Regions from separate parts of the Rossellomorea sp. DUT-2 genome, predicted to be linked through region 3. Evidence: riboswitches for the same ligand, from Rfam matches in the RefSeq annotation. Region 3 holds a riboswitch; each other region holds the start of a gene.
The links. A riboswitch is a leader RNA that binds a small molecule or an ion and turns the genes downstream of it on or off. The one in region 3 is predicted to bind cobalamin.
Positions count from the first base shown of each region.

Region 1: it holds a riboswitch for cobalamin, as region 3 does, so the genes downstream of both, ACOSV2_RS19780 (hypothetical protein) here and ACOSV2_RS06150 (ABC transporter substrate-binding protein) in region 3, are expected to answer to the same signal.
Region 2: it holds a riboswitch for cobalamin, as region 3 does, so the genes downstream of both, metE (5-methyltetrahydropteroyltriglutamate--homocysteine S-methyltransferase) here and ACOSV2_RS06150 (ABC transporter substrate-binding protein) in region 3, are expected to answer to the same signal.
Region 4: it holds a riboswitch for cobalamin, as region 3 does, so the genes downstream of both, ACOSV2_RS01695 (ribonucleoside-diphosphate reductase subunit alpha) here and ACOSV2_RS06150 (ABC transporter substrate-binding protein) in region 3, are expected to answer to the same signal.

Region 1 covers NZ_JBQPEO010000006.1:30,259-37,930, forward strand. The annotation lists gene ACOSV2_RS19750 (ABC transporter permease) at 1-410, opposite strand, end outside; gene ACOSV2_RS19755 (ABC transporter ATP-binding protein) at 391-1,167, opposite strand; gene ACOSV2_RS19760 (ABC transporter substrate-binding protein) at 1,240-2,241, opposite strand; gene ACOSV2_RS19765 (alpha/beta hydrolase family protein) at 2,459-3,241, shown strand; gene ACOSV2_RS19770 (DUF2584 domain-containing protein) at 3,907-4,149, shown strand; gene ACOSV2_RS19775 (hypothetical protein) at 4,189-4,521, opposite strand; cobalamin riboswitch at 4,652-4,838, shown strand; gene ACOSV2_RS19780 (hypothetical protein) at 5,006-5,527, shown strand; gene ACOSV2_RS19785 (ABC transporter substrate-binding protein) at 5,548-6,486, shown strand; gene ACOSV2_RS19790 (copper homeostasis protein CutC) at 6,709-7,401, shown strand; TPP riboswitch at 7,483-7,599, shown strand.
Region 2 covers NZ_JBQPEO010000006.1:38,026-45,697, reverse strand. The annotation lists gene pckA (phosphoenolpyruvate carboxykinase (ATP)) at 1-622, shown strand, start outside; gene ACOSV2_RS19820 (lmo0937 family membrane protein) at 683-832, opposite strand; gene ACOSV2_RS19815 (GNAT family N-acetyltransferase) at 1,069-1,857, shown strand; gene ACOSV2_RS19810 (biotin transporter BioY) at 1,901-2,467, opposite strand; gene metE (5-methyltetrahydropteroyltriglutamate--homocysteine S-methyltransferase) at 2,849-5,143, opposite strand; cobalamin riboswitch at 5,297-5,481, opposite strand; SAM riboswitch class I at 5,550-5,660, opposite strand; gene ACOSV2_RS19800 (hypothetical protein) at 5,760-5,957, opposite strand; gene thiC (phosphomethylpyrimidine synthase ThiC) at 5,935-7,672, opposite strand, start outside.
Region 3 covers NZ_JBQPEO010000002.1:109,797-117,468, forward strand. The annotation lists gene ACOSV2_RS06140 (adenosylcobinamide amidohydrolase) at 1-737, opposite strand, end outside; gene ACOSV2_RS06145 (FecCD family ABC transporter permease) at 734-1,792, opposite strand; gene ACOSV2_RS06150 (ABC transporter substrate-binding protein) at 1,755-2,720, opposite strand; cobalamin riboswitch at 2,856-3,054, opposite strand; gene msrA (peptide-methionine (S)-S-oxide reductase MsrA) at 3,278-3,808, shown strand; gene ACOSV2_RS06160 (hypothetical protein) at 3,866-4,024, shown strand; gene ACOSV2_RS06165 (phytoene desaturase family protein) at 4,073-5,578, opposite strand; gene ACOSV2_RS06170 (glycosyltransferase) at 5,779-6,894, shown strand; gene ACOSV2_RS06175 (MFS transporter) at 7,263-7,672, shown strand, end outside.
Region 4 covers NZ_JBQPEO010000001.1:315,516-323,187, reverse strand. The annotation lists gene ACOSV2_RS01715 (DUF3243 domain-containing protein) at 1-121, opposite strand, end outside; gene ACOSV2_RS01710 (SDR family oxidoreductase) at 295-1,038, shown strand; gene ACOSV2_RS01705 (aldehyde dehydrogenase family protein) at 1,057-2,523, shown strand; gene ACOSV2_RS01700 (ribonucleotide-diphosphate reductase subunit beta) at 2,562-3,599, opposite strand; gene ACOSV2_RS01695 (ribonucleoside-diphosphate reductase subunit alpha) at 3,619-5,868, opposite strand; cobalamin riboswitch at 6,012-6,192, opposite strand; gene ACOSV2_RS01690 (SurA N-terminal domain-containing protein) at 6,848-7,624, shown strand.

The sequences.
Region 1 (7,672 bases), on a different contig from region 3:
CCGGGTCCCAGCCCCACAATCAATATCGGACCGAGGGCTACTTTGGGCATGGCATTCATGATTACAAGATAAGGGTCCAATACTTTAGAAAGAAATGGTGACCACCATAATAAAGCGGCTAAAAGGGTTCCAAGTAAGGTGCCGAGAATGAATCCGATGATGGTTTCACCGAGTGTGACAGAAAGATTGGCCAAAAGGCTTCCGTCTCCAAGTTTTATGAGAAAAAGCTTCCAGATTTTTGAAGGTGAGCTGAAAATGAGGGGATCTATCCAGCTGTTCCGGCTCGCGATTTCCCACAGAGAAAAGAACACAAAGAAAATAAGAGCCTGATAAAACCAAACCCATCGCTGTTCTTTTTTAATTGATTGGATGTATTCCTGGTGTTTTTGTTTAACCGATTCGTGATTCAAGTTTTTCAAGCTCCTTCCATATGGTTTGGAAAAATCCCGGGTATTCCTGGTGATTCCTCACTTCAAAGGGCATTAACTCTTTTAACCGTGGCGGGACCTCGAATATCGTGTGGATAGACCCTGGTTTCGACGCGAATAGAATGATGCGGTCACTCATGGAGATGGCTTCGCCAATATCATGGGTCACAAGAATAGCGGTTTTGCCAAAGGACTTTAAAGTGGAGTACACCAAATCCTCTAACTTTAATTTGGTTTGATAATCGAGTGCCGAGAAAGGTTCATCCAGGAGAAGTAATTGAGGTTCTGTAATCAGGGTTCGAATCAGGGCCACCCTTTGACGCATTCCTCCCGACAGTTCCCTTGGATAAGATGCTTCGACACCTTCCAACCCCATTTCAGACAACAAAGCACGAGCTTCCTTCTTCTTTTCTTCAGTCAGGGTCCCCATAATGGTTAAACCTAATAAAATATTTTCTTCAATGGTCTTCCACGGAAACAGATAGTCCTGCTGCAGCATGTATCCCAGTTTTTCTTTCATTTTTCGAATGGGTTGCTGGTTTAAAAGAATCGTTCCTTCAGTCGGCTTGATAAGTCCTGCAATAATGGAGAGCAGCGTGGTTTTCCCGCATCCACTCGGACCGATAAACGAGACAAACTCCCCTTCTTTTACCGCAAGCGTAATGTCTGAGAGGGCATGGGTGGCCGTTTTGGGTGAAAAGTAGGTGTGGTGGATCGATTCTAAAGATAGAAAGTTCACTGTATTTAAGCCTCCATTTTCGTTTTTTTCTATAAGGGAAGGGCTGACATGTGAAGTCAGCCCCGGATCGTTCTACTTTGCTGCTTTTTCAGCAATCGACGTGTTCACTAACGTTTCATGATCAACGGACTGTGGAAGCTCTCCTGCTTCATCCATGATGTTCTGGAGATTGTTCCACTCTTCTTCGTCAAGGATCGGGTCTGTCGCGAAGGATCCTTGTGATTTGTAGCGGTCAACTACCGTTTCAATCAATGAAAGCTCTGTATCTTCGAAATAGGGTTCAATCACTTTGGCGATGTCTGCAGCACTGTTTTCCTCGACCCATGCTTGAGCTTTGAACAAAGCTTTCGTGAATTTCTCAACGGTTTCTTTGTTTTCTTTCATGTAACTGTCTTTTGCCATGAACGTTGTATAGGGAACGTGCCCTGATTCTGTTCCAAAGGAAGCCACGATATGCCCTTTTCCTTCCTGTTCAAAAATGGATGCCGTTGGTTCGAATAATTGAACGTAGTCCCCTGTACCGGAAGCAAAGGCACTGGCAATATTCGCGAAATCAATGTTTTGGATCAGGTTCAGATCGTTCTGTGGATCGATGCCGTTCTGCTTTAGGACAAATTCCCCTACCATTTGTGGCATTCCGCCTTTACGCTGACCAAGGAAGGTGGACCCCTTTAGCTGATCCCAATCAAAGTTCTCTACTTTTTCACGGGAGACGAGAAATGTTCCATCGGTTTGGGTTAATTGAGCAAAGTTAATGACCGGATCATCGGAACCTTGTGCATGGACGTAGATGGAGGTTTCTGAACCGACCAGGGCGATATCGGCGCCGCCCGATAGCAAGGTAGTCATGGTCTTATCTCCACCCCAGGTAGTGGTCAGTTCAATGTCGAGTCCCTCTTCTTTGAAGAATCCTTTTTCGATTGCGACATATTCAGGAGCATAGAAAATCGAGCGTGTTACTTCTGCTACACGAACTTTCTGTACGACTTCTTCTTTTTCTCCACATGCTGTCAACCCGATTGCCAACATACCTATGAGCAACACGGCAAAGCCACTACGAAGCCATTTTTTCATTCAATATTCCTCCTTTAAGCTTTATAAACTCGTTTAACGATAGAATGGGGATGAGTGCATCTCTCTTTGCCTTGTTTATCTTTCCATATTAAAAGGGTAGGATGGTCATAAAGGCAGGGTTTTGAATCGTCTGCTAATGATGAGATTTGCTAAAATATCTTATGTGAAGTATAAAAAATGTGTGAATACCCAATGCACGTTTTGAAAGGAAGAGAATATGAAAAACGGAACGATTGTGAAGAAAACCTTGTTTCCTTCACCTAATCCTCATGTGGAACTATATGAAATTACCTATCTATCCTCCGGTCTACGGGTAAAGGGCTTATTGGCTGAACCTGCTGGAGTTGGGAAGTATGAGGGTTTCCTCTATTTAAGAGGTGGGATCAAAGGCGTCGGCATGGTCCGTCCGGCGAGAATCGCTCAATTTGCTTCTCACGGATTCATTGTATTTGCTCCTTATTACCGAGGTAATCTTGGAGGAGAGGGAAATGAAGATTTTGCGGGGGATGATCGTGAAGATGCCATTTCGGGTGTTGAACTGCTTAAAGACTATCACAGAGTGGTCCATAACCGGATCCATGTGTTTGGCTTTTCCCGTGGAGGGGTCATGGCACTTCTGACAGGCATAGAGCAGAGGGACGTCACCTCTGTTGTTACATGGGGAGGCGTTTCCGATATGTTCTTAACATATGACGAACGGAAGGATCTCAGGAGAATGATGAAACGAGTTATAGGGGGAAGTCCCAATAAAGTTCCGGAACGATACGAATGGCGTACCCCACTATACGAATTAGACAACCTTGAAGCTCCCGTATTGATCATTCACGGTGAAAAGGATCAGAACGTTTCTGTGGAGCATGCATATAGATTAGAAAAAAGACTGAAAGAGTTGGAGAAATCTGTGTCGTCCCGATACTTTAAAGAGTTTACGCACTACTTCCCACCACGAAAGAATCAACAAATCGTCTCCATGCTATGCACATGGATGAAAAATCAATAGACAGTGGTGTATTAAATAAAAGGCTCTTCTTTGATCAAAGCTTGTAGCTATCTTAATGAAGAAAGTAATAGTTGATTTCCGCTACAGGATGCTCGTTTTCCGAGGGGCTGGCGGTGAGCCTCCTTAGGCTGCGCCTCCGGGGTCTCACCTGTCCAGCTACGGGGCTTTGGGGCTCGAGGTCATAAGCCAAGTCTGCCAAAAAGGCAAAGAGCGCCTTTCCGGCAGACTCGTCTTATGCTTGTCGCCCCTGAGCAAAGCCTCTCCGCTTTTCGTACTGTCCAGCTATTCCCGCAGGAGTCGAGCTTCCTTCCGCTCCAACCAACTTTCTAAGCATGTTTCTTTGAAAAAAACAAAACTTTTAGTAAACAACCCCCTTAAGGTGGAGGTAAATGATTTATAGAAGATTTCTGTTTTCTAATTAGATTGATTTACGCTTTGTAGCTCTGTCATGAAAAATCTCTTGAAGATGGTGAGGGGAACTGCGTAGACTCCTGCGGAAGTACGGGCGTGCCGAGACCCGGTTCGGCTAAGCTGAGGAGGCTCGGCCGAACGTCCGCGGAAAGCGAAGCAGTTCCCCTCACCATCCAGCACACACTAATTGACAGAGCCTAGGCAGTTCTTATGTTAAAATAGAGCAAATAAAAATAGGATTGAGGTCAAGCGAAATGGGCATGGGCTTGGAATTAAACACGATGATTGTGACAAAAGGAAAAGAAGTGCGGAAAGAAGAGAATCTGTTCGAGCTCCAAAAGGAAGGATATCGCCTTTACCCTATGCATATTCCGATAGATGTCAGAAAAACGAAACACAGTGATCCCAGTGGTTACGGCAGGATTGAAAAGCTGGAGTGGACGGATGAGAAAACGACGATTCTGTATCGTTTGATTTCCTTGAATTCCACGAACTAAATAAAGGAGGGCTGTAAACATCCGCTTACAGCCCTCCTTTTACTCGATTTCCTCATATAAAATATAGCGGTTATCCTCAGTCTGTGCGATGAGATAGTTGCTGTGATTTTTCACGCTATAAATCGGTGTCCCTTTTTTCAGTGTATTGGCCGTAAAATCATTCACGGGGTGATACTCACTATCAATCTTTTCTTTAATAGCCCCGAGCCTTTTATCCAGTACCAGCTTCTTCTCCTCAGTGACCTTTACATATTCCTTCTTGTTCACCACCATCATATCCCCGAATCCACATAATTCATAGGATGCAGTTTCTTTGGCTCCGCATGCACTTAATAAGAATGCGCATAATATCAAAACAACGAATCGCTTCATGTTTTTCCTCCTTATCATTTCTTCACATACTCAAAAGATATTCAAGCTTGTACGTCAACATGTTTGTTTTTTATGCAAAACTTCATCAACTTTGAAATGGATATAGTGGTATAATGTTCCTTAAGTGAATAAACCCACGCAGAAATTAGGTGCTGATCTTTAGCATAAAGGGAATTCGGTGTGAATCCGAAGCTGTTTCCGCAACTGTAAGTGCTGACGAAATAAGAAGAAAACCACTATTTGATCATTCAGATGGGAAGGTTCTTAAAGTAGGCTGACGCACGAGCCAGGATACCTGCCTATTTTCCATCGTATTATGCTCTTCGGAAGTTAAGGGTATGGTGCGGCTTTTTAGCATCTCTTTTTTTATATGGATGACAACTGCCGGCCAATATTCTTGGGTGGTTTTTTTTGTGTTTATGTACCCTCCCGGAAGATACGATAGGTGTTTCACAAACATCATTCAGAAAGGAGGAACTTACATATGGCAAAGGATTTCCGCTACTTATGTTATCCCTATATGAGAGAGTCAGTTTCAACTGTAGATTTTGAGATCCGGACCGATTCACTGTCGACTAAAATCGGACTCGCGTCATCAATGACGGAACACTTACCGAAATTGCACGGCGATTTACTATATTTAGCTGAGATGGCGTACCATCTCAATGGCTCGGTGCGGGGAATTACGGCCATCATGGAAGAGGACTTGAATAAATTGAGCCAAATGTATGATCGTTATGTGTCGGAAGTCGAGGATCGTATTCAAACCTTTGTCCTTCCGCAAGGCTGTACAGCCGCATGTACGCTTCATACCTGTCGCAGTGAAGCGAAAAAGTCCGTCCGTGCCTTACATAAAGTCAGTACTGAGATGAAAGTGGAAAATATTTTATTTAAATACGCTCATTTACTGGCAAATGTCCTGTTTGTGATGGCTGTGTATGTGAATAAATGTGAAGGGATTGAAGAAATTCCTTTTGTGAGTAAATCGTATAGCGACAAAATATAGAGAAGCGGGGAAGATGAAATATGAAAAAGTCAGGGTTAAATAGTTTACTATTATCAATCATTCTGGTTGTTTTCGCAGGGTGCAGCAATGGGGAAGAAGTAACATCCACAAAGGAAGTCAAGCCTGAAAATGAGTCTTATTCTGTGACCGATGACAGGGGAGAAGAAATTAGCTTTGAGAAAGTGCCGGAAACCGTTATTTCCTTACAGCCGAGTAACACAGAGATTCTCTTTGCCATAGGAGCCGGAGATAAGGTAACCGGGGCAACTGAATACGACAACTATCCTGAAGAAGCGAAGGAGATTAAAAGAGTGTCGGATTCCATGACGGTCAATGCTGAAGAGGTCATTGCACTAAAGCCGGAAGTTGTCATTGCTTATACTACTGGAGACGATGCCGGAGTGAAGCAGCTTGAAGAGGCGGGATTAAACGTATTCGTCATTCAATCTGCCCAAACCTTTGAAGATGTTTATGGGGATATTGAACAAATTGCAACGGTAATGGGAGTAGAAAAGAAGGGGAACGAATTGGTAGACGGTATCAAGCAACAGATTTCAGATGTGAAAGAAAAAGTAAGCACGCTAAAGGAAAAAGAACAAGTATATTTTGAAATCAGTCCATCTCCTGATATCTATACAGCTGGAGCAGAAACATTTCAGCAGGAAATACTGGAAACGGCCGGGGTCGAGAATATCTTTGTAGATCAAAAAGGCTGGGTGAAAGTTGCAGAAGAAGAAATCATTAAACGGAATCCTAATATGATTTTAACGACAGTGGGGTATGTCGACGAGCAGACAGCCGAAATCAAGTCCCGGGAAAGCTGGAAAGATGTACATGCAGTGAAAAATGGCCAAGTCTATTTCTTGGATTCAGACATTATGTCAAGACCGGGACCACGTATTGGAGAAGCCGTTGAGCTTACAGCCAAAACGGTGTATCCGGAATTGTTTTCTGAATAAGATTGAATGTTAGATGGGGAAGACAATGATTTGAAAGAGGGATCATTGTCTTTTTCTGATAGATTGTTACTTTTTGTAGGTTTTGTAAAGCAAACATATTAGTACTGTCTTCTTTCTAAATAGCCACATATTTTTGCGGGGAAATCCTTTTCATCACAAGTTCAACAATCTTTAACATTGTGATAAAGTTAACCTAACATCATCACGTTAGGAGAATTCAACATGAGTAAACTGGAAGTCATAGTCTTGAATGAGGAGGATGCCAAAGTGGCAGAAGCATCCGGAGCAGATCGTCTTGAATTGGTGTCTGCCATACATGAGGGAGGATTAACTCCTGATTTTCATGTGATAGAAAAAGTATTAGGGACTGTTTCGATTCCTGTTCAGATTATGATCCGATTACATAGTAAATCTTTCTCGTATCAGTCTGATGAATTGCATACCATGGCCGATCAAGTTAGAACCATAGTTGAAATGGGAGGACGAGGCATCGTTTTTGGCGCATTATCACCTGAAGGTAAGCTTGATCCCAACGCTTTAAAGGAGATCGTACAAAATGCGAAGGGTCAATCGATTACTTTTCACCGCGCTATCGACCTCTCTGATGATCCAGTAGCCCTATGTAAAGGAATATTCCAATCAGGCTTAAACGTTGATCGAATTCTTACATCAGGCGGAAAATCTGAAGTGAGTAAGGGATTGGATACGATTGGTGAAATGAGGGAAATAGAGAAAATGGGTGGTCCTATCATCATGCCGGGTTCGGGCTTAACTGTGGATAATATAGGCGAAATACACAGCAAGCTAAAAGCAAGAGAATATCATGTAGGATCAGGTGTCCGTCATAATGGGAGCTATGACTTAGGGATAGACTCTAAAAAGGTAATGGAAATCAAAAGTGTGATTATGTCCTAATTTGATTTGTTACTATACTACTATTGGAAAAAAGAATGAATCATGGTAAAAATAGTATGTAATACAATAGAATACTATCAATATTTCTACTAGGGGAGTCCGATACATTGCTTGGACTGAGAGGAGAACGCATAAGTTCTTTGACCCTTTGAACCTGATCTGGATGATACCAGCGTAGGGAAGTAGTACGAAAGCGCTTATTTGTGTTTTGAGGCGCTTACTACTTTTTGACATTTCGGGTTCTGATTATTCAGGACCCTTTTTTGTGTCT
Region 2 (7,672 bases), on a different contig from region 3:
TCTTCAAGCGATGGAAAACATCGTTGAACCAAGTGTTGCAGGACATCCGAATACCATTGTATTCTTAACGGCAGATGCATTCGGGGTATTGCCTCCAATCAGCAAACTGACGAAAGAACAAGCAATGTACCACTTCTTGAGCGGTTATACATCGAAGCTTGCAGGTACTGAGCGCGGAATCACTTCACCACAGGCCACATTCTCGACGTGCTTTGGCTCACCATTCCTGCCGCTCCCTGCCACTCGTTATGCCGAAATGCTTGGGAAGAAAATCGATGAGCACAATGCACAAGTATTCTTAGTGAACACTGGTTGGACCGGTGGAGAATACGGTGTTGGAAACCGCATGAAGTTATCGTACACTCGTGCTATGATTCAAGCAGCTCTTGAAGGGGAACTGACTCACGTTGAAACAGAAACGGACGACATCTTTGGTCTGAACATCCCTGTTCACGTTCCTGGTGTTCCTGACGAAGTCCTTCAACCAAAGAGAACCTGGTCCAATGAAGCAGCCTATGAAGTGAAGGCAAAAGAACTTGCCCACAAATTCAACGAAAACTTCAAGAAATTCTCAAACGTACCATCTGAAATCGAACTTAAAGGCGGCCCAGCCGTTAAATAGTCTATATATCAAAGGTCCGTCCCTCGAATTCGAGGGACGGACCTTTGATATTGTAAGGGGTTATAGCCCTTTCTTTCGCCCGGTTATTCTGTTAAATAAGAATACAACAATGGCAATAACAAGTAATACATGGATGATGGCTCCTCCGATTTTAAAAATCAATCCAAGTAACCAAAGGACTAAAAGAATTCCAATAATGGTCCAAAGCATAAAGTTTCCCTCCTAATAACTGTGTTTGATGCTAAGATTCCCTATTTTAATGAATTTAAAACCACGCATGGTATTTCATAAAAAAGTGTAGCTATTCATAATTTCTGTTAGTCCAACAAAAATTATGCAAGCTACACCACTTGTACCCGCTATTATTGAAATTCTCCTAAAAATAATACTTTACTAAATATTTCTAATTTTGGTATGATAATGATTATTTACAGGAGGGGAACTTGATGATCAGACAGCTTACAGAACAGGATCATGGTCTTTGCCAGCAACTCATTCATCAGCAGCCTGCTGAGAATTTGTTTATTATCGGGGATATTGAAGCCTTTGGGTATGAACAGGATTTTCAGAAAATTTGGGGCGACTTTGATGCGGAAGGGAATTTGAGGGGAATCCTCCTTAAGTACAGAGAAAACTTCATCCCTTTTTCCATGGGTGAATTTGATGCAGAAGGGTTTGCCGGAATCATCAATGGAACCGAAGACTACAGCATCGTTTCCGGTTTAAAAAGGATTGTGACGCAGGTCGAACCCTTTTTATCCAGAGAAATTAATTCCAAAAGACATATGTACTATGCTAAATGTGACAACACGGAAGCAATGGATCGACAAGACCTGCCTCATGTAAAACAGGCTACCCTCACTGATTTACCTAAACTTGTGGACCTGTTGAACAGCATCCCTGAATTCAGTGGTGGCGACTTTTCTGTAGAAAAAAGAAAACATAGCATGGAAGCAGGAGTGTCGAGAAGCTATTACGTAGAAGAAGACGGAAAATTTGTTTCTTCTTCTTCCACAACCGCGGAAAACAGTATGTCTGCGATGATTGTCGCTGTATGTACACATCCTGAGTATAAGAAAAAAGGCTATGCGACGGAGTGCATGACGAAGCTTTGTCGTGACGTATTAGAAGAAGGAAAAGAGTTGTGCCTATTCTATGATAATCCCGAAGCAGGGAAAATTTATAAACGAATCGGATTCAAAGATATTGGCTATTGGTCTATGTATAAATTTTAATCATAAAAAAGTTGACTCCCAACAAAGAGTCAACTTTTTTTCATTATGCTGCTACTTTCCGATTCCCGATCAACCTGGCTTGAACCAGACGCTGTCTTACCGTGATCCCAATCCAGCTTGCAAGGAATGCTTTGATAAGTCCAACTACGATAAATGGATAAACGCCTGCTGCCATTGCCTGATTCCAGCTAAGATCGGCAACAAATTTCAGTTGAATGGTACCCAGGACCAACGTAATGATCATTCCGACCGTATTGGCAATCATCGCCATCGGAATCGTGAATTTGGTTTTCTCAAGAATGAATCCAGTAAAGAAAGCCGCTACGATAAAGCCGAAAATATAGCCTCCTGTAGGCCCAACCAGTACCTGTGCACCTCCACTGAATCCTGCAAATACAGGAACACCGACTGCTCCCAGGGCTGCATAGCATACCATGGCAAACGCACCATATCGGCTTCCAAGAATCGTCGCTGTAATTCCTACTGCTAATGTTTGCCCACTGATAGGAACGAGTGGAAGTGGAATCTCGATTTGAGCGAAAATCCCCGTAATCGCAGCAAAGATGGCACAGTGAATGATCACCCTTAATTTTTCTCCGTTCACTTTCAAATCCCCCTTGTGTATGTAAACTATGTATAACTTTAAGTTAACACAATTCAAAGGATTTTGGGAAGCTTATTTTTTTCTCCCTCTATATTTTAACTGGGAGCATAGACATTGCATATCTTTTCTTCCGCCTGCCATGCTAAAGCGGTTTTTAATGAAATCCTCCCTTGTAGGAACTCATCAACCCCCTTATCACTCACCAAATACAGGATAGTGCGCTTTGGCTGATGTTCATTAAATACTTGAATGATTCTTCCTATGGCTATGTATGGCATTTTCTTTTTATCTCCTTATGAGCAGGACGCAATTCTTTTCAATTGCGCCCTGCATTTTGAAAAGGTGGATCAAAGGAACGTAATCATCGGCACTCGATCATATTGACAATTATCCTTCCTTTTTCATGAGCATCTCTGCACGCACTTGTTCCGCCGCTTCCACCATGGTTTTAAGAGCTGATACCGTCTCATCGATTCCACGTGTTTTCAAACCACAATCCGGGTTGACCCAGAATAAATCGGCATCCAGCACTTCAAGAGCCCGATGTATATTACGGATTAATTCTTCATGCTTCGGCACCCGGGGGCTGTGAATGTCATATACCCCAAGACCTATCCCTTTATCATACGTATGATCTTCAAAAACATGGATCAATTCCCCATGACTTCTTGATGTTTCAATTGAGATGACATCAGCATCCAAATCACTGATGGCATCTATAATATCTTCAAAATCCGAATAACACATATGGGTATGGACCTGGGTTTGGTTCTGTAAAGATGAAGTGGCCAATCTGAAAGCATAAACGGCAGCCTTTAGATATTCCTCCCAATTCTCACTCTTTAAAGGGAGTCCTTCTCTAAGTGCCGGTTCATCGACTTGTATCATACGAATGCCATTGGCTTCTAATTCCTCTATCTCCTTTTGGAGAGAAAGCGCGATTTGATTAGCTACTTCATAACGTGATACATCATTCCGAACAAATGACCAGTTTAGAATCGTGATCGGGCCCGTTAACATCCCCTTAACCGGTTTATCCGTTAAGGATTGAGCGTATACAGTTTCTCTAACGGTCATGGGTTCTTTAAATTTCACATCACCATATATGAGTGGTGGCTTCACACATCTGGAACCGTATGATTGTACCCAGCCATACTTCGTAAATTGAAAACCTTCTAATTTTTCACCAAAGAATTCAACCATATCCGTCCGCTCGAATTCACCATGTACAAACACATCAAGGCCGATTTGTTCCTGAATTTCAATCCAACGTTTGATTTCTGCCTGAATATATTGCTGATACTCCCCTTCAGAAAGATCTCCCTTCCTCCATTTCAGCCTTTGCCTTCTCACTTCCTGGGTTTGAGGAAAACTGCCGATTGTAGTGGTAGGTAGAAAAGGTAATGAAAAGTACTTGGCCTGTTCCTGTTTACGAATATGGAAAGGATCTTTTCTCCCGACATTGTTAGGATCTTTCACCTCTTCCTGCACCTCTATCTTATTACGCAGTGGTGATTCGTTTAAATTCTTAATCGCCGTTTCACTTTGAACGATATCATCGTTTATTGTCCCGGCTCCCTCACGAATCCCCTTTGTTAAGATAGAGATTTCATGTAATTTCTCATCAGCAAATGATAGAGCGTCAATGAGGGGTGTACCAAGTGTTTCTTCATTCTGCAAGGTTACTGGTACATGTAGTAAACTGCATGATGGTTGTATGATCAAGCGATCACTCGGAACATACCCTGCAATGAACGATAGAAGCGAATGGGTATCCGCAAGATTACTTCTCCAAATATTCCTGCCATCAAGAATGCCGGCAGCCAGGAGTTTATCCTTAGGAAAGCCAAATCTTTTCAGCGCGGCCAAATTCTCACCACGATCATGCACAAAATCTATCCCTATGCCATCTACCGGCAATGCTAACACCCGCTGGTACCTTTCCAAACTATCATAATAGGTTTGAAGGATGATTTTTAACCCGGGGCAGGATTCTTTAAGCGTTTGATAGACTTCTTTGAATTGACCCATCTCTTCATCCCCGATGGATGTGCATAAGATCGGTTCATCCATTTGTACCCACTCTACCCCCTCTTCCTGTAATTCACGCAGTACTTCAGCATAAAGAGGGACAAATTGATCAACAAGAGTTTTATAATCACCGGTTTCATACCCTTTAGACAATTTCACAAAAGTGAAAGGACCTAAGATAACCGGTTTCCCTTCTATACCTAGCTTTTGTTTTGCCTCTCTAAATAAATGCAGGGGACGATTTTCCACTAACTGAGGTATGATCCCATCAAGCTCAGGCACGAGATAGTGATAGTTGGTGTTAAACCATTTTGTCATTTCTAATGCCACCGCGTCCTTCGCGCCTCTGGCCATTTCAAAATACGTTTCAAGAGAGACCTTACCCCCACTATAATGAAACCTCTCGGGAACCAAGCCGAACATAACGGCTGTATCGAGCACATGATCATATAAGCTGAAATCTCCAACCGGAACTAAATCAATCCCCTGTTCTAATTGCTTCTTCAAATGGTTGACTCTTATTTCCTTCATTTGTTCTAAGAAGGAATCCTTTTCAATCTTCCCTGCCCAAAATTGTTCCAGGGTCTTTTTCCATTCACGCTTTTCACCGATCCTTGGATATCCTACATTGGAACTAATCACATTACTCATTCAATCCTCACTCCTTATACTTGATATGGTTGTCATCAACAAAAAAATCTCCCTTTCAAATGAAAGAGAGATTCATACGTATCACTAACTAGAGTTGAGACATTCTTGTATTCTCAACACGTATTCCTCACCCCTCTCTATATCCACGTAGAGCATAAGCGCATACAACAGGCAGGTCTCCTGACTTAGGTTCACAGCTTCTTATCCCTTCCCATTTCAACAGAAATAGTGGTTGAATGATAAGTCGCTCCCCATTACAGTGGCGGGACCGTGCCGGATTTTCACCGGTCTTCCCTTTTAGCTGAGCATGACTCAGCACCTATTGCATTTGTCTATTAAATTTTTATTTCAAAAAAAGAAAAGCCCTCTCTTGCGATAGAGAGGGCTTCATGTCTATTAGAATCCTCTCTTATTTTCCAAAGCCAATTGCTTTGCAGGAATTAGCACCTTTTCAACACATCGGTTGAATGGTTGCCGGGTTTCATAGGGCCAGTCCCTCCACCTCTCTTAATAAGAGTCACACATATATATTCATTTACTATTCCGAAATTTGTAATAATCGTAGCACGGTACATACAAGCTGTCAAAAGAAATTTAATCTATAACTTACACGTTTCTAATAATAGGTACTTTCTACATAATGACATTTGATACAAGATCTTGTTACTTGCGTTTCATAGAAGACATGCCTGCAGTTTTCCTGAATGCTCTTCACTTCTTTTTCGAGTTGGATGACTCTCTGATTGAGCTTTACGATCTCATTCTTCAATTTGAGTACATGGCTAAGAGGTTCATCGATAGATGTTTGATCCATTTTCCACAAACTCCTTCGATTTTTCTTTCAGCCCTTTTTCTATTTCCTTATGAGCGTCATCAATGCTATTTTCCTTCATTTCCCTTATATCATGTGATATTCTCATTGAACAAAATTTCGGTCCACACATTGAACAAAAATGGGCCGTTTTTGCCCCTTCTGCAGGAAGTGTTTCGTCATGATATTCCCTTGCACGTTCCGGGTCCACGGATAAATTAAATTGGTCATTCCATCTAAATTCAAATCGAGCCTTAGAAACGGCATTATCTCTTACTTGTGCCCCTGGATGCCCTTTCGCCAAATCCGCTGCGTGTGCAGCGATTTTATATGCAATGACACCCTCTCTCACATCATCTTTATTCGGTAATCCGAGATGCTCTTTCGGTGTTACATAGCACAACATGGCTGTTCCAAACCAACCGATCATGGCAGCCCCTATGGCGGAAGTAATGTGATCATACCCCGGGGCAATATCTGTCGTTAATGGGCCCAAGGTATAAAAAGGAGCTTCATGACAGATTTCCATTTGCTTATCCACATTCTCTTTAATCATATGCATCGGTACATGACCAGGGCCTTCAATCATCACCTGTACATCATGCTTCCAAGCAATTTTGGTTAGCTCGCCCAATGTTTCAAGCTCGGCAAACTGTGCTTCATCATTCGCATCAGCAATTGATCCGGGCCTTAAACCATCTCCTAAGGAAACGGAGATATCATAGGCTTTTAAAATCTTACATATATCTTCAAAATGTGAATAAAGAAAGTTCTCTTTATGATGGGCAAGACACCATTGTGCCATGATTGAACCTCCACGGGAAACAATGCCTGTTGTACGCTCAGCCGTCAGCTGAATATACCGCAATAATACACCTGCATGAATGGTGAAATAGTCAACTCCCTGCTCCGCCTGTTCGATTAATGTATCCCGGTACACATCCCATGTAAGATTCTCTGCAATTCCGTTTACTTTTTCAAGTGCTTGATAGATCGGTACCGTACCAACAGGGACAGGGGAGTTTCGAATGACCCACTCCCTTGTTGTATGAATGTTTTTCCCTGTTGATAAGTCCATTATGGTATCGGCACCCCAACGAGTTGCCCACGTCATTTTCTCCACTTCTTCTTCAACGGAAGATGATACGGCAGAGTTTCCGATATTCGCGTTTATTTTCACATGAAAGTGACGGCCGATGATCATCGGTTCACATTCAGGATGATTGATATTGGCAGGAATGATGGCCCTGCCATTTGCTACTTCTTCTCTTACAAATGAAGGATCAACATTTTCCCTGATCGCGATGAACTCCATTTCCGGTGTAATGATTCCTTTTTTCGCATAATGCATTTGAGTCACATTACGCCCCATTTTTGCCCGCATTGGGGTACGTTTGATAGTAGGGAACGACTCTACGTTTGCACGAGGATCGTCTCCTTTATAGCCGTTATCTTCCGGCTCGATTTCACGTCCCGGGTAAGCCGTGACATCTTGACGTTCTTGAATCCACTCTGTGCGAACGGGAGGTAACCCTTTATGAATATCGACTTGGTAACGCTCATCTGTATATGGTCCGCTTGTATCGTATACACGAACCGGTTCATTCTCTTCCACGCCCAAGGAAACATTCGTCCTACTCAGTTCAATTTCTCTCATCGGTACAAGTATGTCTGGCCTTGAACCTCCGACATATACTTTTTTACTGTTTTTAAATTGC
Region 3 (7,672 bases):
GGATGAGCTTGTTTCTGAACCTTCGTACGATACACCTCTTCGATATGCTTCTCTTTCAGAACCTCTTCCGGGTGGTGAAGAAGTTTCGTTTTTCCTTTGTCTAAGAGAAGTAAGCGATCACAGTATAAACTTGCTAAATTCAAGTCATGGAAGATCGAGATAACTGTTAATTTTTCGTGAACCGTTTGATTCTTAATTAAATCCAACAATGATTTCTGATACGAAAGATCAAGGTGATTAGTAGGTTCATCAAGCAACAGGACTTGCGGTTCCTGAGCGAGAGCCTGGGCAAGAAATACCCTCTGGCGTTCTCCCCCGGACAACTCATGGAGGTAGCGGTGCTGAAAGGACGTAATGCCCGTTTGATCCATTACCTTCTCTACTATTTCTGTATCCCGTTCAGTCGTTCCTTTTAAAAAGCCTTTTTGGTGAGCATATCTCCCAAGCATAACCGTCTCCCTCACTTCATACGAAAAGGATTCCGTCGATATCTGAGGAAGTACCGCTATCTGTTTGGCTAAATCCCTTGAAGTAAAATGATGCAGTTCTTTTCCTATTAATCTGATGCTTCCATCCATTAATGGAAGCAGACCCGTCATGGCTTTTAACAAGGTCGTCTTTCCACTTCCGTTCGGTCCAAGAATCCCAAAGAATTCTCCTTTATCTATATGAAAATTCATATCTTCCACGATTATTTTCTCGTTATATCCTACTGTGACACCTTTTAGATCTATCATGATGAAAGCCCTCTTTTCTTCAGTAGAATATAAGCAAACATCGGGGCACCGATAAGAGCTGTTATCACTCCAATCGGAAGCTCGGTTGGTGCAATGATTGTTCTTGAGATGAGGTCGGCCAACACGAGAAAGCCCCCGCCTACAACGATGGACAAAGGAAGTAAGTGTCTATGGTCATGCCCTACCATCCTCCTTAGAAAATGAGGGATTACAAGCCCTACAAATCCAATTGTACCTGAAACGGCAACAGCCGCCCCCGTCAGTATACTTCCTGCAATTAAGATGAGGAGTTTTCTCTTTTGTACGGATATCCCGATATGATGGGCTTGTTCTTCACCAAAGCTCATGCCATTCAGTTCCTTGCCATTGAGAAACAAAACGATCACTCCAATTAAGAAAAAGGGCAATATAATCGTAATGTAATCCCACCCTCTCATGGATACACTTCCAAGAAGCCAACCTATGATCTGCCTTAATTCTTCTCCCGTCAGGGCAATCATTAAGGATATAAGAGAACCTAAAAAAGAGCTGAAAATGATTCCGGTTAATATGATGGTTTCTACCTTCATGGTTCTTTCAACCTTCTGTGCAAACCATAATACGAGGAACACGGTTATAATCGAACAAAGGATACTGAGAAAGGGAAGCGTAAACTTCCCAATGAACGGAATGCTCCAGTTAAAGAACAATGTAATAACAGCGCCGACCGATGCTCCTGAAGACACACCCAATGTATATGGATCAGAAAGCGGGTTGCGCAATAGTCCTTGAAAGGAAGCTCCTGCAATTGCTAAGGAACTTCCAACCAATAATGCCAATAATACTCTGGGCAATCTTATGGCATACACTATATTTGCAAACATTGGATCAGTTTCTTCCGGTAAAGGGTATCCAAACCATTTAGCTCCAACGATGAACAGAATATCCTTTGGCGGGACAGAGACGGTTCCAATCGATATACCGGCGAGAATGGCGAATAGTAAAAACGATACAGCCAACCCGTATGTTATCCATATTTTATTCTGCAAATAACTCCGGATAGATCGACTTTGCAATTTCCTCTACTCCTTCAACTAATCTCGGACCAGTACGTGTGACCAGATCTGAATGAACGTCATGGACATCTTCATTTTTCACAGCGGTTACATCTTTCCAACCTTCTCGGCCCATCACTTGTTCTTTAGGATTTTCACTATAAAAACCATAGGTTGTAATGATGACGTCAGGATTTGAAGCGATGACCGCTTCTTGATTTACTTGGACCCATCCCTTCTGATCACTCATCACATTTTCGGCATTTACCAGTGAGAGCATTTGATCAATAAAAGTATTTTTTCCTGTCGAATATATGTCAGGGGAAGGTGAAACCTCTACATACACTTTTTTCTTTTCAGATACACCACTGACTTTTTCCTTAATGGATTCAAGATCCGCTTTCATCTCAGAAATGACGGACTCAGATTCATCTTTCTTGCCGACCAATGTGCCGATGTTTTCCATCGTGGTGTACACTTCCTCAAAGCTATTGGCATCACGTACGATATAGACCTTTACCCCTGCACCTCGAAGCTGTTCTAACCCTTCTTCTGCCGACACAGCAGTGGACTCATGAGCAAGAACCAAATCCGGATTCAGACTGATAATCTTCTCAACGTTAAATTCCATTCCACCTATTTTTTCTTTCTCCGCCGCTTCTTTTGGATAATTATCAAAATCTGAAACCCCTACGATTTCCTTATTCAACCCTAACTCGAATAAGATTTCTGTGTTGCTCGGAATCAATGAAACAATATGCTTAGGTTGCTCATCCATCGTGACTTTATTATTCAGGGCGTCGTTTACTGACAAAGGAAAAGCAGATTGTCCCTGGCCCACTTCACCGCTATCTTTATTCTTTTCTACATTTTCATTGTCAGTACCGCAAGCTGAAAGGAGTCCTAGAGATACTATTAGAGCAAGAATAATTTTGAATGTGTGTTTCATACGTTTTCCTCCTGTGAATGAACTTATTTCCAGACAAAAAAACATCTCCAGTGGGACTAGAGATGTTGTGTAAGATGCATAAAAAGGCTTTAAACCGTTAAACATGCACATTACACCCTTCTATCCGCGTAGATTTGGTGCGAAAGACATTAGGCAGGTCTCCTGGCTCATGGTCAATGTTTGCTGCACCTTCCCATACCTATTGGTACAGTGGTATTCATACAGCTCACTTCCATTTACAGTGGCGGGACCGCGTTGGAATTACACCAACTTCCCTATTATGAAGCTAAAAAGTTTGCTACCGAAACTTCCGCTTCACCTAATCTCATATCGTATGTAATTTTTCCGTTCAACAGAATTATACACAAGATTCTAAGGTTAGTGAATGAAATTTGATAAACTTTGCTGAAAATAGCAGGAATACTTCTTTTCGAAGCTTTTCCCGTTGCAACCTTTCGAGCTAATAGATTGTCCCCCCCATTCTTTCGTGATAAAATCTTTTTCAAGCAATCGCTTTACTGCTTTAGAGGAGCACATATGGTACAGGAGGTTCAGCAATGAAAGAAAAAAAAGAAATCGCTACTTTTGCAGGTGGTTGTTTTTGGTGCATGGTAAAGCCATTTGATGAATTACCGGGAATAATTGATGTCGTGTCAGGTTACTCAGGGGGCCACCTTGAAAACCCAACATATCAAGATATAAAAGCAGGAAATAGTGGACATTACGAAGCTGTGCAAATCACATTTAATCCTGATGTATTCCCTTATGAAAGATTATTAGAGCTATACTGGCCACAGATTGATCCAACAGATGATGGCGGACAATTCCATGACCGAGGGGATCAATACCGGACAGCTATTTTCTATCATAATGAACACCAAAAACAATTAGCTGAAAACACAAAGAACGAAATAGCAGACAGTGGACGATTCAAGAAGCCTATCGTCACAAACATCCTTCCTGCTTCCACTTTCTATCCGGCAGAAGAATACCATCAAAAATTTTACAAGAAAAATCCAGATGAATATAAACAAGACCGGGCAAAATCAGGTCGCGATCAATTTATAGATAATCATTGGAAGAACTAAATAGTGGGATGAAAAAAACTCCTTTCGCCAAACTAATGGCAGGAAGGAGTTTTTTGTATGAAGAAAAACGAGAAAAACACAGAAGATAAAGAGCAGGTTATCGGGTTTGAAGGCCCAGGGAAAGTCGTCAATTTCTTTGACCCCTATCCTGATGAAGATGAAGAGAATGTAAATAACTCGGATACGGTAGATAATCATTCTTCAGAAAAGCAGTAAAAACATAAAAGGTGAAGATTATATAAATGTAACCTTCACCTTTTCATATTAACCAATGAATCGATTCACCTTCACTTGCTCATTAAGGATGAGTTCCGCTGTCAGTTGTCCTGAAAGTGAGACCATCGGCACACCTCCACCTGGATGGGTTGAACCTCCCACAAAGTACATATTAGAAAGCACTCTGCTCTTATTCGGAATCTTGAAGCCTCCATTAAGCTTTCGGTCTGTGACAGTCCCATAGATTGAACCACCATTCGCCCCATAAAGGGTCTGAAGGTCGTTAGGAGTGAAGGTATATTCGTATTCAATATGATCCCTTAAATTGGTTACGCCCATTTTCTCCAGCTTATCCAGCACTTTGAGTCGATATGATTCTTTGTATTGAGTCCAATCCTCACCCTCTTTTAAAGGTGGCACATGTGTCAACACAAACAGGTTTTCTTTTCCTTCAGGAGCCTGTGTGGGATCCGATTTCGACGAGATACCAATATAAATCGTCGGATCATCAGCCAGCTTATTCTCATCGAAGATTTGCCTGAATTCTTTTTTAGGATCCTTACTGAAAAAGAAGTTATGGTGAGCAAGATGATCATATTTACGGTCTACCCCAAGCAGCAGAACCAATCCTGAAACCGTAGGGGCATACTTGCTTAGTTCCTCTACTTCCTTAGGAGATTCATGATAATCAGCCAAAAGGGATTTGTAGCAAGGGATGGCCTCTAAATTCGATACAACGATGTCCGCCGTCAGCTCTTCCCCTATTTTCGTACGTATTCCTTCAGCACGGCTGCCTGTGGTGAGAATATCTTCAACTTCACAATTTAAGCGGATCTCTACATCGAGTTCCTCCAACACCTTGGCCATTGCCTCTGCAATTTTATACATTCCGCCTTTTACGTAATGGACTCCGAGCCCCAGCTGAACATATGTAAGCTGTGACATGATGGCTGGTGCATGGTAAGGTGACGAACCGACGTACATGATCAGGAAATTAAACAGCTGCTGCAAATGCTTGTCTTTAATGAATTTACGATTTGCAGCATCCATGGATTTTATCGGATCCATTTGCAGTAATTCTTTGACCGGGTGCATGGTGCGTAGGTCCTGCAAGCCATTGATGCTCTTTTTATAGAAGCTTTTCATTGTGAGCTCATACATTTTTCCACAGTAGCCTAAATAGTTAAAGAAATTATTCGCATCCTCCGTGGATGTCTTTTTCATTTCTTCTAACATCGTTGGAAGGTCCGAAGATACATCCAGGACCTTTCCGTCTTCAAAAAATGTCCTCCAGCCCGGTTCCACTCTGATAATATCCACATAATCATTCAGATCACGGCTTGCATGAGCAAAGACTTTTTCCAGAACCCACGGCATCGTAAGAATCGATGGTCCTGTATCGAAAGAAAAGCCTTTCCCTTCTCTTTTGTTTAATTTCCCGCCAAGTCTTTCCCCTTTTTCGATAATTGTAACGTCATATCCTTCTGAGGCAAGACGGATGGCTGTTGACATACCACCCAGGCCGCCACCAACGATGATTACTTTCTTTTTCATTTTCATTTCCTCCTTACGAGAAAGATCGTATTCGAATGAATAGACTATTCAGCCATTCATTGTGTCCATTTTGTCCGACTTCAAACAAATTAGGCATGAAATTATTCACACAAAACATCCAATACTGATGAATGAAGGTATCACCTTTACCGAAAATGGTTAAAATGTCGATAATAATCAAAAGATTTGAGGGTGAAAAAATGTATATTTGGTTAGGATCTGTTATACTTACCGTTTTCCTTTTTACTAGAATCCCTACAGTCAAAAAGTCCATTCATGTAAGGAATAGTTTTCTCGTAAAAAAATGCTCCATCATCATTCCTGCCAGAAATGAAGAACAGACGATTGGAAATCTATTATCAAGTATTCAGAAGCAATTTATTCAGCCGGTTGAAGTGATCGTTGTAAATGATGGATCGAAGGATCGGACGAAGGCTATAGCCGAAGAATTTGGAGCAACAGTCATAGATACTCCTCCTCTTCCAAATGGATGGAACGGAAAGTCTTGGGCTTGTTGGAATGGGGCGGAAGCTTCAAAGGGGGAATTCTTACTGTTTGTTGACTCAGATACATGGTTCGAGCAAGCAGGACTTCTTAGAATATGCGAGACTTATCAACGACAGCAATGTCAGGGGGTTCTGAGCATTCATCCCTATCATAAGATGAATAATGGATATGAAACATTATCCATGATGTTTCATTTAATCGTATTCGCCGCAACAAGTGTCACCCATCTCCTTTCAGGGTTGGTCAAACCTTCGGGTGGGTTTGGCCAGTGCTTCCTGTGTTCAAGAGATGTATATCGGCGAATCGGTGGGCACGAAGCAATCAAAGGAAATATGGTGGAGCATTTTGCTTTAAGTCAACGTGCAAAAAAGTGTGGAGAATTAGTAGAAGCAGTCAGCGGAAGCAATGCCATATCCATGAGAATGTATGGGAACGGGTTAAGCGAGTTATTCCACGGGTGGTCGAAGAGTTTCGCTTCCGGGGCAAAATCCACAAACATCATCCTTTTGGGATTATCTTCTTTGTGGATTACCTCTCTCACTTCTTTTGTTATACATTCGCCGGTAATGGTATGGACAGACCCCTATATTTATTTGTTTCAGTACTTGTTTTTAAGTGTTTACTTGTATTTCATCCTTAGTAGGATTGGAAATTTCACCATTTTTGAAACGCTCCTATTTCCAGTCCATATTCTATTTTTCGTGATGACCTTTTCCCACTCGGTGTTTACAACGTTTTTTACGAAAGACACAAAGTGGAAGGATCGATACGTTTATATAGAGAAAGGGAAGGATGAAAAGATGAAATGATCATCCATTCGAACCATTTTACAAATAGTGAATAAATTTTTAAAAATTAGACCATTTTAATGATAAGAACCGAGGAAGTCCTCCACTTCAATAGCCATACATCACCTGATTTGCTCGGTTCCCTCTTGTAGTTCCCTCCTTCTTTCATTTACCCACTATGCAGATATTTGTCGAACAAATAAGTCTCTTCTTTTTCTCATCATTATGCTAAACTTATGGCATCAATAATGAGGAGGAAATAACATGCAAAAAACGTTCAAAACACTTTCACCATTTCAAGGAGGAGTGAACGTTTAAGTTCCATATACATGAAACGACGCTCCTTCTTCCGGGACAAATAGTACAATAACAGGAAGTAGGAGACATATATGAACAAACGAACGATTGCATCCCATAATATACGGATGCTATTTTGGATTTCTTTTTTTGGTACGATCAGTTTTCTTCAACCAGTCTTGACTTTATTCTATTTTGAGAGAGGATTAACTTCTTCTCAAATTTTGATTCTACTCATGTTTTGGAGTGGAGCTGTTTTAATTGGAGAAGTTCCAACCGGAATGTTTGCTGATCGGTTTGGGGCAAAGTATTCCTTTTTATTTGGATCTGTGCTTAAGATCCTAAGTATTGCGCTTCTTTTATTTGCCTATGAGCCTTGGTTGTTTTTCTTATACAGCTTTATAAATGGGTTTAGCGTGACTTTTTTTTCCGGGGCGGATGAGGCACTTATCTATGACTCTCTCAAAGAATCCAATGAAGAAAATCGCATGGATCATGCAAT
Region 4 (7,672 bases), on a different contig from region 3:
CTAAGTATTGTTTGAAATGATCAAAGTTTGATAATATATCCTCTTTTTTGTCCTGGGACATATTATCTAACGTTTTATCCACCTTTGACTCCATTTTTTCTTCTGTAGAATGATTTGCCATGTAAATCTCTCCTCTCATTCAATCTAGTATGTATATTCCCACCATTGGGAGAGGTAAACATTTATTTTCATATTATTGGTAATCGAATCCCCAACTCTCTCCTTTTTGTTTAAGCACTTTCTCCAGCGTGTAAACAATATAGGGATACCGAATAATGAGGAGGACAAAATAAAATGAAGAATGTTAAGAAGAAAGTTGCCATTATTACAGGAGCAAGCAGTGGAATCGGACAAGCGACCGCGAAGGAATTAGCCTCAAAAGATATAACCGTTATGCTTGCGGCAAGACGTGAAGAACGATTACAAGAATTGAAGAATGAGATTGAACAAATGGGCGGAACGGCTTTTTACCATGTAACAGATGTGACGAACGCAGGAGAAATGGAACAACTGGCTAAAGAGACGGTAGAATTGGCCGGTCATATTGATATTCTAGTCAATAATGCAGGACTCATGCCCCTTTCATTAATAAATAAAAGAAAAATTAAAGAATGGGATCAAATGATTGATGTGAATATTAAAGGAGTACTTTATGGAATCTCTGCTGTCCTGCCGTATATGGAAGAACAAAAGTCAGGACATATTATCAATATCTCTTCTGTAACCGGTCATAAAGTCATGCCCGGAAGCTCCGTCTATAGCGGGACGAAATATGCCGTTCGTGCGATTACAGAAGGCTTGAGACAGGAAATGAACGCTTCTCATAACATTCGTACAACGATCATCAGTCCTGGTGCAGTTGCAACCGAACTGACAGAAACGATTACAGACGAAGATATATTAGCCGCGTTTGAGGGTCGTGACATGAAGCCACTCGACAGTGAAAATATAGCGAAGTCGATCTCTTACGCCGTCGAGCAGCCAGACCATGTAGATGTAAATGAAATCATCGTACGCCCTACCCAACAAGACATGTAAACATAAGGAGGACTAATCATGAATACACAATTCGATAAACTGTTTATTAATGGAGAATGGGTGAAAGGAAGCAGTGAGAATATGATTCTCAATAAAAACCCATTCAATAATAAAGAGCTTGGTTCCATTAAAGCTGCCAATAAAGAGGATCTCGACAGCGCTTATAAATCAGCACAAAAAGCTCAAGAAAGCTGGGCGAAGGAACTTCCTCAAGTAAAAAGAGAAGTAATGGAAAAAGCCGTTGAAGTCGTCGAAAACAATCAGGAATTAATCATTGATTGGCTTATTAAAGAGTCTGGCAGCACATACATGAAAGCCGCAGGCGAAGTAAAGGTCTCCATAAATAGTATGAAGGAAGCGGCAACCTACCCTTACAGAATGGAAGGGAAAATACTACCTTCTCAAGTACCCGGGAAAGAAAACCGTGTCTACAGGGAACCGCTTGGAGTTGTGGGAGTAATCAGCCCCTGGAACTTCCCCTTCCATTTAGCAGTTCGCTCAATTGCAACGGCTTTAGCAACCGGAAACGGTGTTGTTGTTAAACCGGCTACTCATACCCCTGTGACAGGCGGTTTATTATTTGCAAGTATCTTTGAGGAAGCCGGGCTGCCGAAGGGGTTGTTAAATGTAGTCGTTGGAAAGGGATCAGAAATTGGTGATGATATCGTTCAGCACCCGATTCCCAGATTGATTTCCTTTACCGGTTCGACTGAAGTGGGACGTGGAATAGGAGCGCTCGCAGGAAAGAACCTGAAGAAGACTGCTCTAGAGTTAGGTGGAAACAACGTCTTTATCGTTCTTGATGATGCAGATCTCGATCAGGCAGTTGAATCAGCCCTATTTGGAAAATTTTATCATCAAGGACAAATTTGCATGTCCATTAATAGGATCATGGTTCATAAAGGGATGTACGATAAATTTGTGAAAACTTTTGTATCTCGTGTAAAAGAACTAAATACAGGAGATCCTTCAGATAAAACGACCCAAATCGGGCCATTAATTGATCAAAATCAAGTAGACCGCATACTGAAGGATATTGAAAGCAGCAAGGAACAAGGAGCGGAAGTGGTATTAGGAGGCAACGCTGATGAGAACTTATTGTATCCCACGGTAATGACTCATGTGACCAACTCAATGCCGATTGCAAAGAATGAAATCTTCGGACCTGTAGCAGCCATCATCCCGTTTGAAGATGACGATGAGGCGATCCGCTTGGCCAATGAACACCCATATGGCCTAAGTGGAGCAGTACACTCTTCCTCCATAGAGAGAGCGACGAATTTGGCTCACCAAGTAAAGACCGGGATGATTCATATTAATGATGAACCTGTGAATGATGAACCGCATATGCCATTCGGGGGAGAAAAGGATTCCGGACTGGGCCGTTTCAATGGCGAATGGGGTCTTGAAGAATTCACAACCGTTAAATGGGTCGCCGTTCAGCATAAGAGAAGAGACTACGGGCCATTTATTGAAAAGAGATAATAAGAAAAGCGAGTCTTGATGACTCGCTTCTCTTGTTTTTATAGTTCATCAAACCCATTAGCATCCGATGTCTTCGTATATTGCCTTGATTTCTGTTCAAAGAAATCAGTCTTCCCTCTATCCACTTCCTGATAGGCAATGATCCATTTTAGTGGATTGGTCTTATATCCTTGAAATGGTTCTTCAAACCCCATCTGTTTGGCTCTTTTATTCGCCATGAATTTAATATAATCTTCAAGGTCGCTCATTAACAGCCCTTCAACGTGAGATCCGATGATATCTCTTCCCCACTCTATTTCCAGGAGAGCTGCCCGTTTGAAAGCATCTTGTCCAAATTCACGCAGCTCATCCGTTTGATAATCAGGATTCTCGTTAAGGACTTCTTTATAAATTTTTTCAAATAAGCCGACATGCAGCTGTTCATCCCGATTGATATAATTAATCATCGTCGATGTCGCCACCATCTTTTGATTTCTGGCCAGATTGTAGAAGAAGGCAAAACCGGAGTAGAAGAACAATCCTTCCAGAATGACATCATAAATGATCGACTTTAATAGATTCTCAATGGTGGGGGATTCTACAAATCCTTTATATCCATTCGTAATAAATTCGTTCCGCTTCTTCAAAATTGGATCGTTCTTCCAGAAATCAAACACTTCATCCTGCTTCTTTTTGGACACGATGCTGGATAACACGTAACTGTACGAATGGTTATGGACGACCTCTTGCTGTGCCAAAATGATCATCAATGCATTCAGGCTGGAATCCGTGAGATAGTCTGCCACTTTACCGGCGTAATCGGTCTGCACACTATCAAGGAGAGCCAGTAAGCCGATGATTTTCAAAAAGGACTCCTGCTCCCTTGATGAAAGAGTAGGGAACTGCTTGATATCCTTTGCCATGTTGATCTCAAAAGGCGTCCAGAAATTCCCCAGCATTCTCTTATACTTTGGATAGGCCCAAGAGAACCTGACATCATCCCAGTTTAATATATTCGAGCTTTGTCCATTTACAATTCCGGTAGATTTATTTGGTGCCTCAGAATCTATTAAGATTCGCTGCTTCAACCCATTCACGTTATCATCTTCCTCCCTGCTAGCTATGGCAGCTTTCACATTCTTCAAAATTTGAAACAGATGTTGATCTCACATAGTAGGTCGTTTTCAATCCTGACTTCCATGCATCTAAATGAAGAGATAGTAACTCGATCGCCTTGATATCATTCCTCACATACAAGTTAAACGATATTCCTTGATCTATATGTCTCTGTCTCTTCTCATTTTGTTTAATACTCCAGTGCTGATCTACGTTATAAGCCGTTTTGTAATACCAGGTCGTCTTAGATGATAAATCAGGTGCTGTAACGGGAATCTTATAGTCTTTCTTTTCTTCCGAGTACTCTAATCTGAATAAGGGATCTATACTCGCTGTAGATCCGGCTATGATCGAAGTGGACGAATTGGGTGCTACCGCCATTAAATATCCGTTTCGGATTCCCCGGGAGGAAACATCATACCTGAGTGCATCCCACCTCGGTCCGGAATACCCTTTCTTTGAAAAATATTCTCCAGTCGACCAGTCGGAACCGCTGAAATAGGGATAGGAGCCTTTTTCTTTCGCTAATTCATGACTGGCTTTGATTGTGTAATAAGCAACATCCTCGTAAAGCGAATCACAATAATCAACTGCTTCATCGCTCTCCCACTTCAAACCTTTCAATGCAAGGAGGTGATGCCATCCAAAGGTTCCTAATCCAATCCCTCTATAGCGCCTGTTTGTCAGTTGGGCTTGCAGGACAGGAAGCTTATTAATATCTATGACATTATCAAGTAATCTCACTCCTATGGACACGACTCTTTCCAGCTCATCATCCATGATTGTTTTGGCTAGAGAAACAGATGCCAAATTACAGACGACATAATCTCCCGGAGATTTATAGGTAATGATTTTACCGTCCTTTATGACCTCTTCTTCCATGACGGTCGCACTCATATTCTGGGCGATTTCCGTACATAAATTACTACAGTAAATCATTCCCTTATGCCCATTGGCATTTAGCCGATTGACTGAATCGCGGTAAAACATATAGGGTGTACCCGTTTCGAGCTGGGAAATCATGATCCGCTTGAAAATTTCAATCGCAGGAACCACTTCCCTGGAAAGATCGGGACATTCTACACACTCCCAATACTTATCCCTGAACGAACCTTCTCCCTCACACTCATCATAGTAATCTTCCAGGGAATATCCCATGACCACCCTCACTTCATGAGGATCGAATAAGTACCAATCCCCTCTATCCTCCACTTGTTCCATGAATAAATCCGGTAAGCTTACTCCAGTGAAAAGGTCATGAGTACGCTGCCTTTCATCTCCATTATTTAATCGGGTATCAAGAAAAGGAAAAATATCCTTATGCCATACATCCAAATAAACAGCAATCGCTCCTTGACGTTGACCTAATTGATCAACGGATACGGCTGTGTTATTTAGTTGCTTCATCCATGGTATAACACCTGAACTTACTCCCTTGAAGCCTTTGATATTACTACCTCTGCTCCGGACCTTCCCCAGATAGATACCGAGACCGCCACCGTTTTTACTTAGTGTGGAAACATCTGTATTACTGTCATAAATACTTCTTAAATCGTCGGCTACCGTATCAATAAAACAGCTCGATAACTGACCATGGCTTTTGCCGGCGTTGGCAAACGTAGGGGTTGCAACCGTCATATACAAATTAGACAGGGCCCAGTAAGCTTCTTTAATAAGCGCCAGTCGCATATCACAGGGTTCGTTCATAAAGAGCGTCATGGCGATGATCAGCAATCGCTCCTGAGGCAATTCAAGGATTTCACCATCATGGGACTTGGTTAAATACCTCTCTGATAGTGTGACGATCCCTATGTACGTAAACAGATGGTCTTTAGATGAATCCATGACCCTCCCCAAAGAGTGAATTTCTTCCTTGCTATATGATTCCAATAGTGCGGGTGTATATAGTTTCCTATCAGTCAAGTCTTGAATTAATTCATAAAAGGAACTGTACAACGCGCTTTCTTCCACTCTCCTTGAATAGGCGATTGTACGATAAAGTTTCAATAAATATAATTCTGCAGCCACATACGTCCAATCAGGTTCATGGGCAGAGATCCGTTCGACTGCCGTGAGTATCATGAAATGATAAAGCTTTTCTTTACTCCATTCAGATTGACCGTCTGCATACTTAAAAATCTTTTCATCGAATTCTTTAAAATGAAGTTGTGGAAAGCGACTGTGAAGATTTGTAAGAATCGCTTTTGCTTCCTCTGAAATCCTTTGATCCTGTGATACGATTGACATCATCATTCCTCCCAATTTATACAGTGTGGGAAGGATTCAAAAAAGCCCATCCTTCTAGAAGGATGGGCTTTATATACGAAAGATATATGAATAGACGACAGTGCCTATTCCAATCCTCGCTTTATCCTCCCAATTCCCGAAGAAGATAACACGTGATAAACAAGGCAGGTCTCCTGACTCGTGCTTCACCCTACTCTAAGGCCTTCCCATCGTATATGACAGTGGCAGTTCCTTATTTCGTCAGCACTTACAGTTGCGGGGACAGTTCCGGATTCACACCGGATTCCCTTTTAAGTCCATTCAGACACCTTATTCACAGGTTATAATCAATATATAGTTACAATTATCAAACAAAACACTAAATGTTGTGTTCTGTATCATCATAAACGATTAAAAATGAATTTACAAGTGAAACTATTGATTTTGTTTAGAAGTTAAAATCTTTTAATAGTATCACTCTATTACACTCGTAAAGTCAAGAGTTGTAACAAGTTGAACAAAAGGAAAAATCCTTCCTTTGAATTATGCTTATAATTATTATTTTCCATGAAAAGAATAGTAGAAGATTGAATACTACCTTCAAATGGACACTAGTCAGCCGACACCTGCCTATATGTTGGTTGAAGAAAATGTTACCACTCATTATAATTCAAATAGAAGGTTGTTTGACAGTATTCTTTGGTCCCCAATATTTTTTATAGGCTGTTTAAATGGAGGAAAGCACTCGATTTGAACAGCCTCTTTTTTTTAGCTACCAAGTGAAAACCTTCTTACATTTTCATTTCTGCCCGGCAGTTGATAGTCAAATGTAATCGTATACATTCTAGTGAAAGAGGGACCATATTAGTAATTCACTGTATTTCAACCTCATTACAATCTATACTTTTTAGCTTAAATACTTTCTTTTTACGGGTTTTTCCTTTAAAATGCGCATTAAGTGATTTTTTTGGAAATCACACCTTACTTCTGAAAGGGGTCTATTATGAAAAAATTATTAACGACTTTACTAGTAGCATTATTAGCGATTGGACTAGCCGCTTGCGGTTCGAACGAGGAGAGCCAAAAACAAGCTGACGATAAAGCGAAAACAGAAGAAAAAAGCGATGGAAAGGCTCAAGAAGAGCAAGCGAAGCAAATGGAAGAAATGCAAAAGAAAATGGATAAACAGAAGGTTGAAAAAGATAAGATCGTTGCCATTGTAAATGACGAAAAAATTAAAGGTGAAGATTTCAATAACGTATTGACTCAATCACAAATGCAGTATCAACAGATGGGGCAAGATCCGACAAGTAAAGATGCAGCAAAGAAAATAAAAGAACAAACGATTGATAGCCTGGTTGGACAAACTCTCCTTATGCAGCAGGCCGATGAAAAAGGCTACAAAGCATCAGAGGATGAAATCAATAAACAACTGGAAGAAGTTAAAAAGCAGTACGGTGATGAAAAGAAGTTTGAAGACGCAATGAAAAAAGCCGGATTCACGATGGACGAGTTAAAAACTCAAATCGCCGAAAACATCAAATACACTAACTACGTTGAAAAAGAAATCAAAGTAGAAGAAGTCTCTGAAGATGAAATGAAGAAATTTTACGATCAGTACGCAAGTCAACAAGGTCAGGGTGAATCAAAGGATGCACCAAAATTTGAAGAAGTGAAACCTCAGATCAAAACTCAATTAGAACAACAGAAAAAACAAGAAAAACTTGTTCAGCATGTAGAAGATTTAAAGAAAAATGCTAAAGTTGATGTAAAAATCTAATGCACCATGAAAGAAAGCCACCTACACAGTAGGTGGCTTTCTTATGAT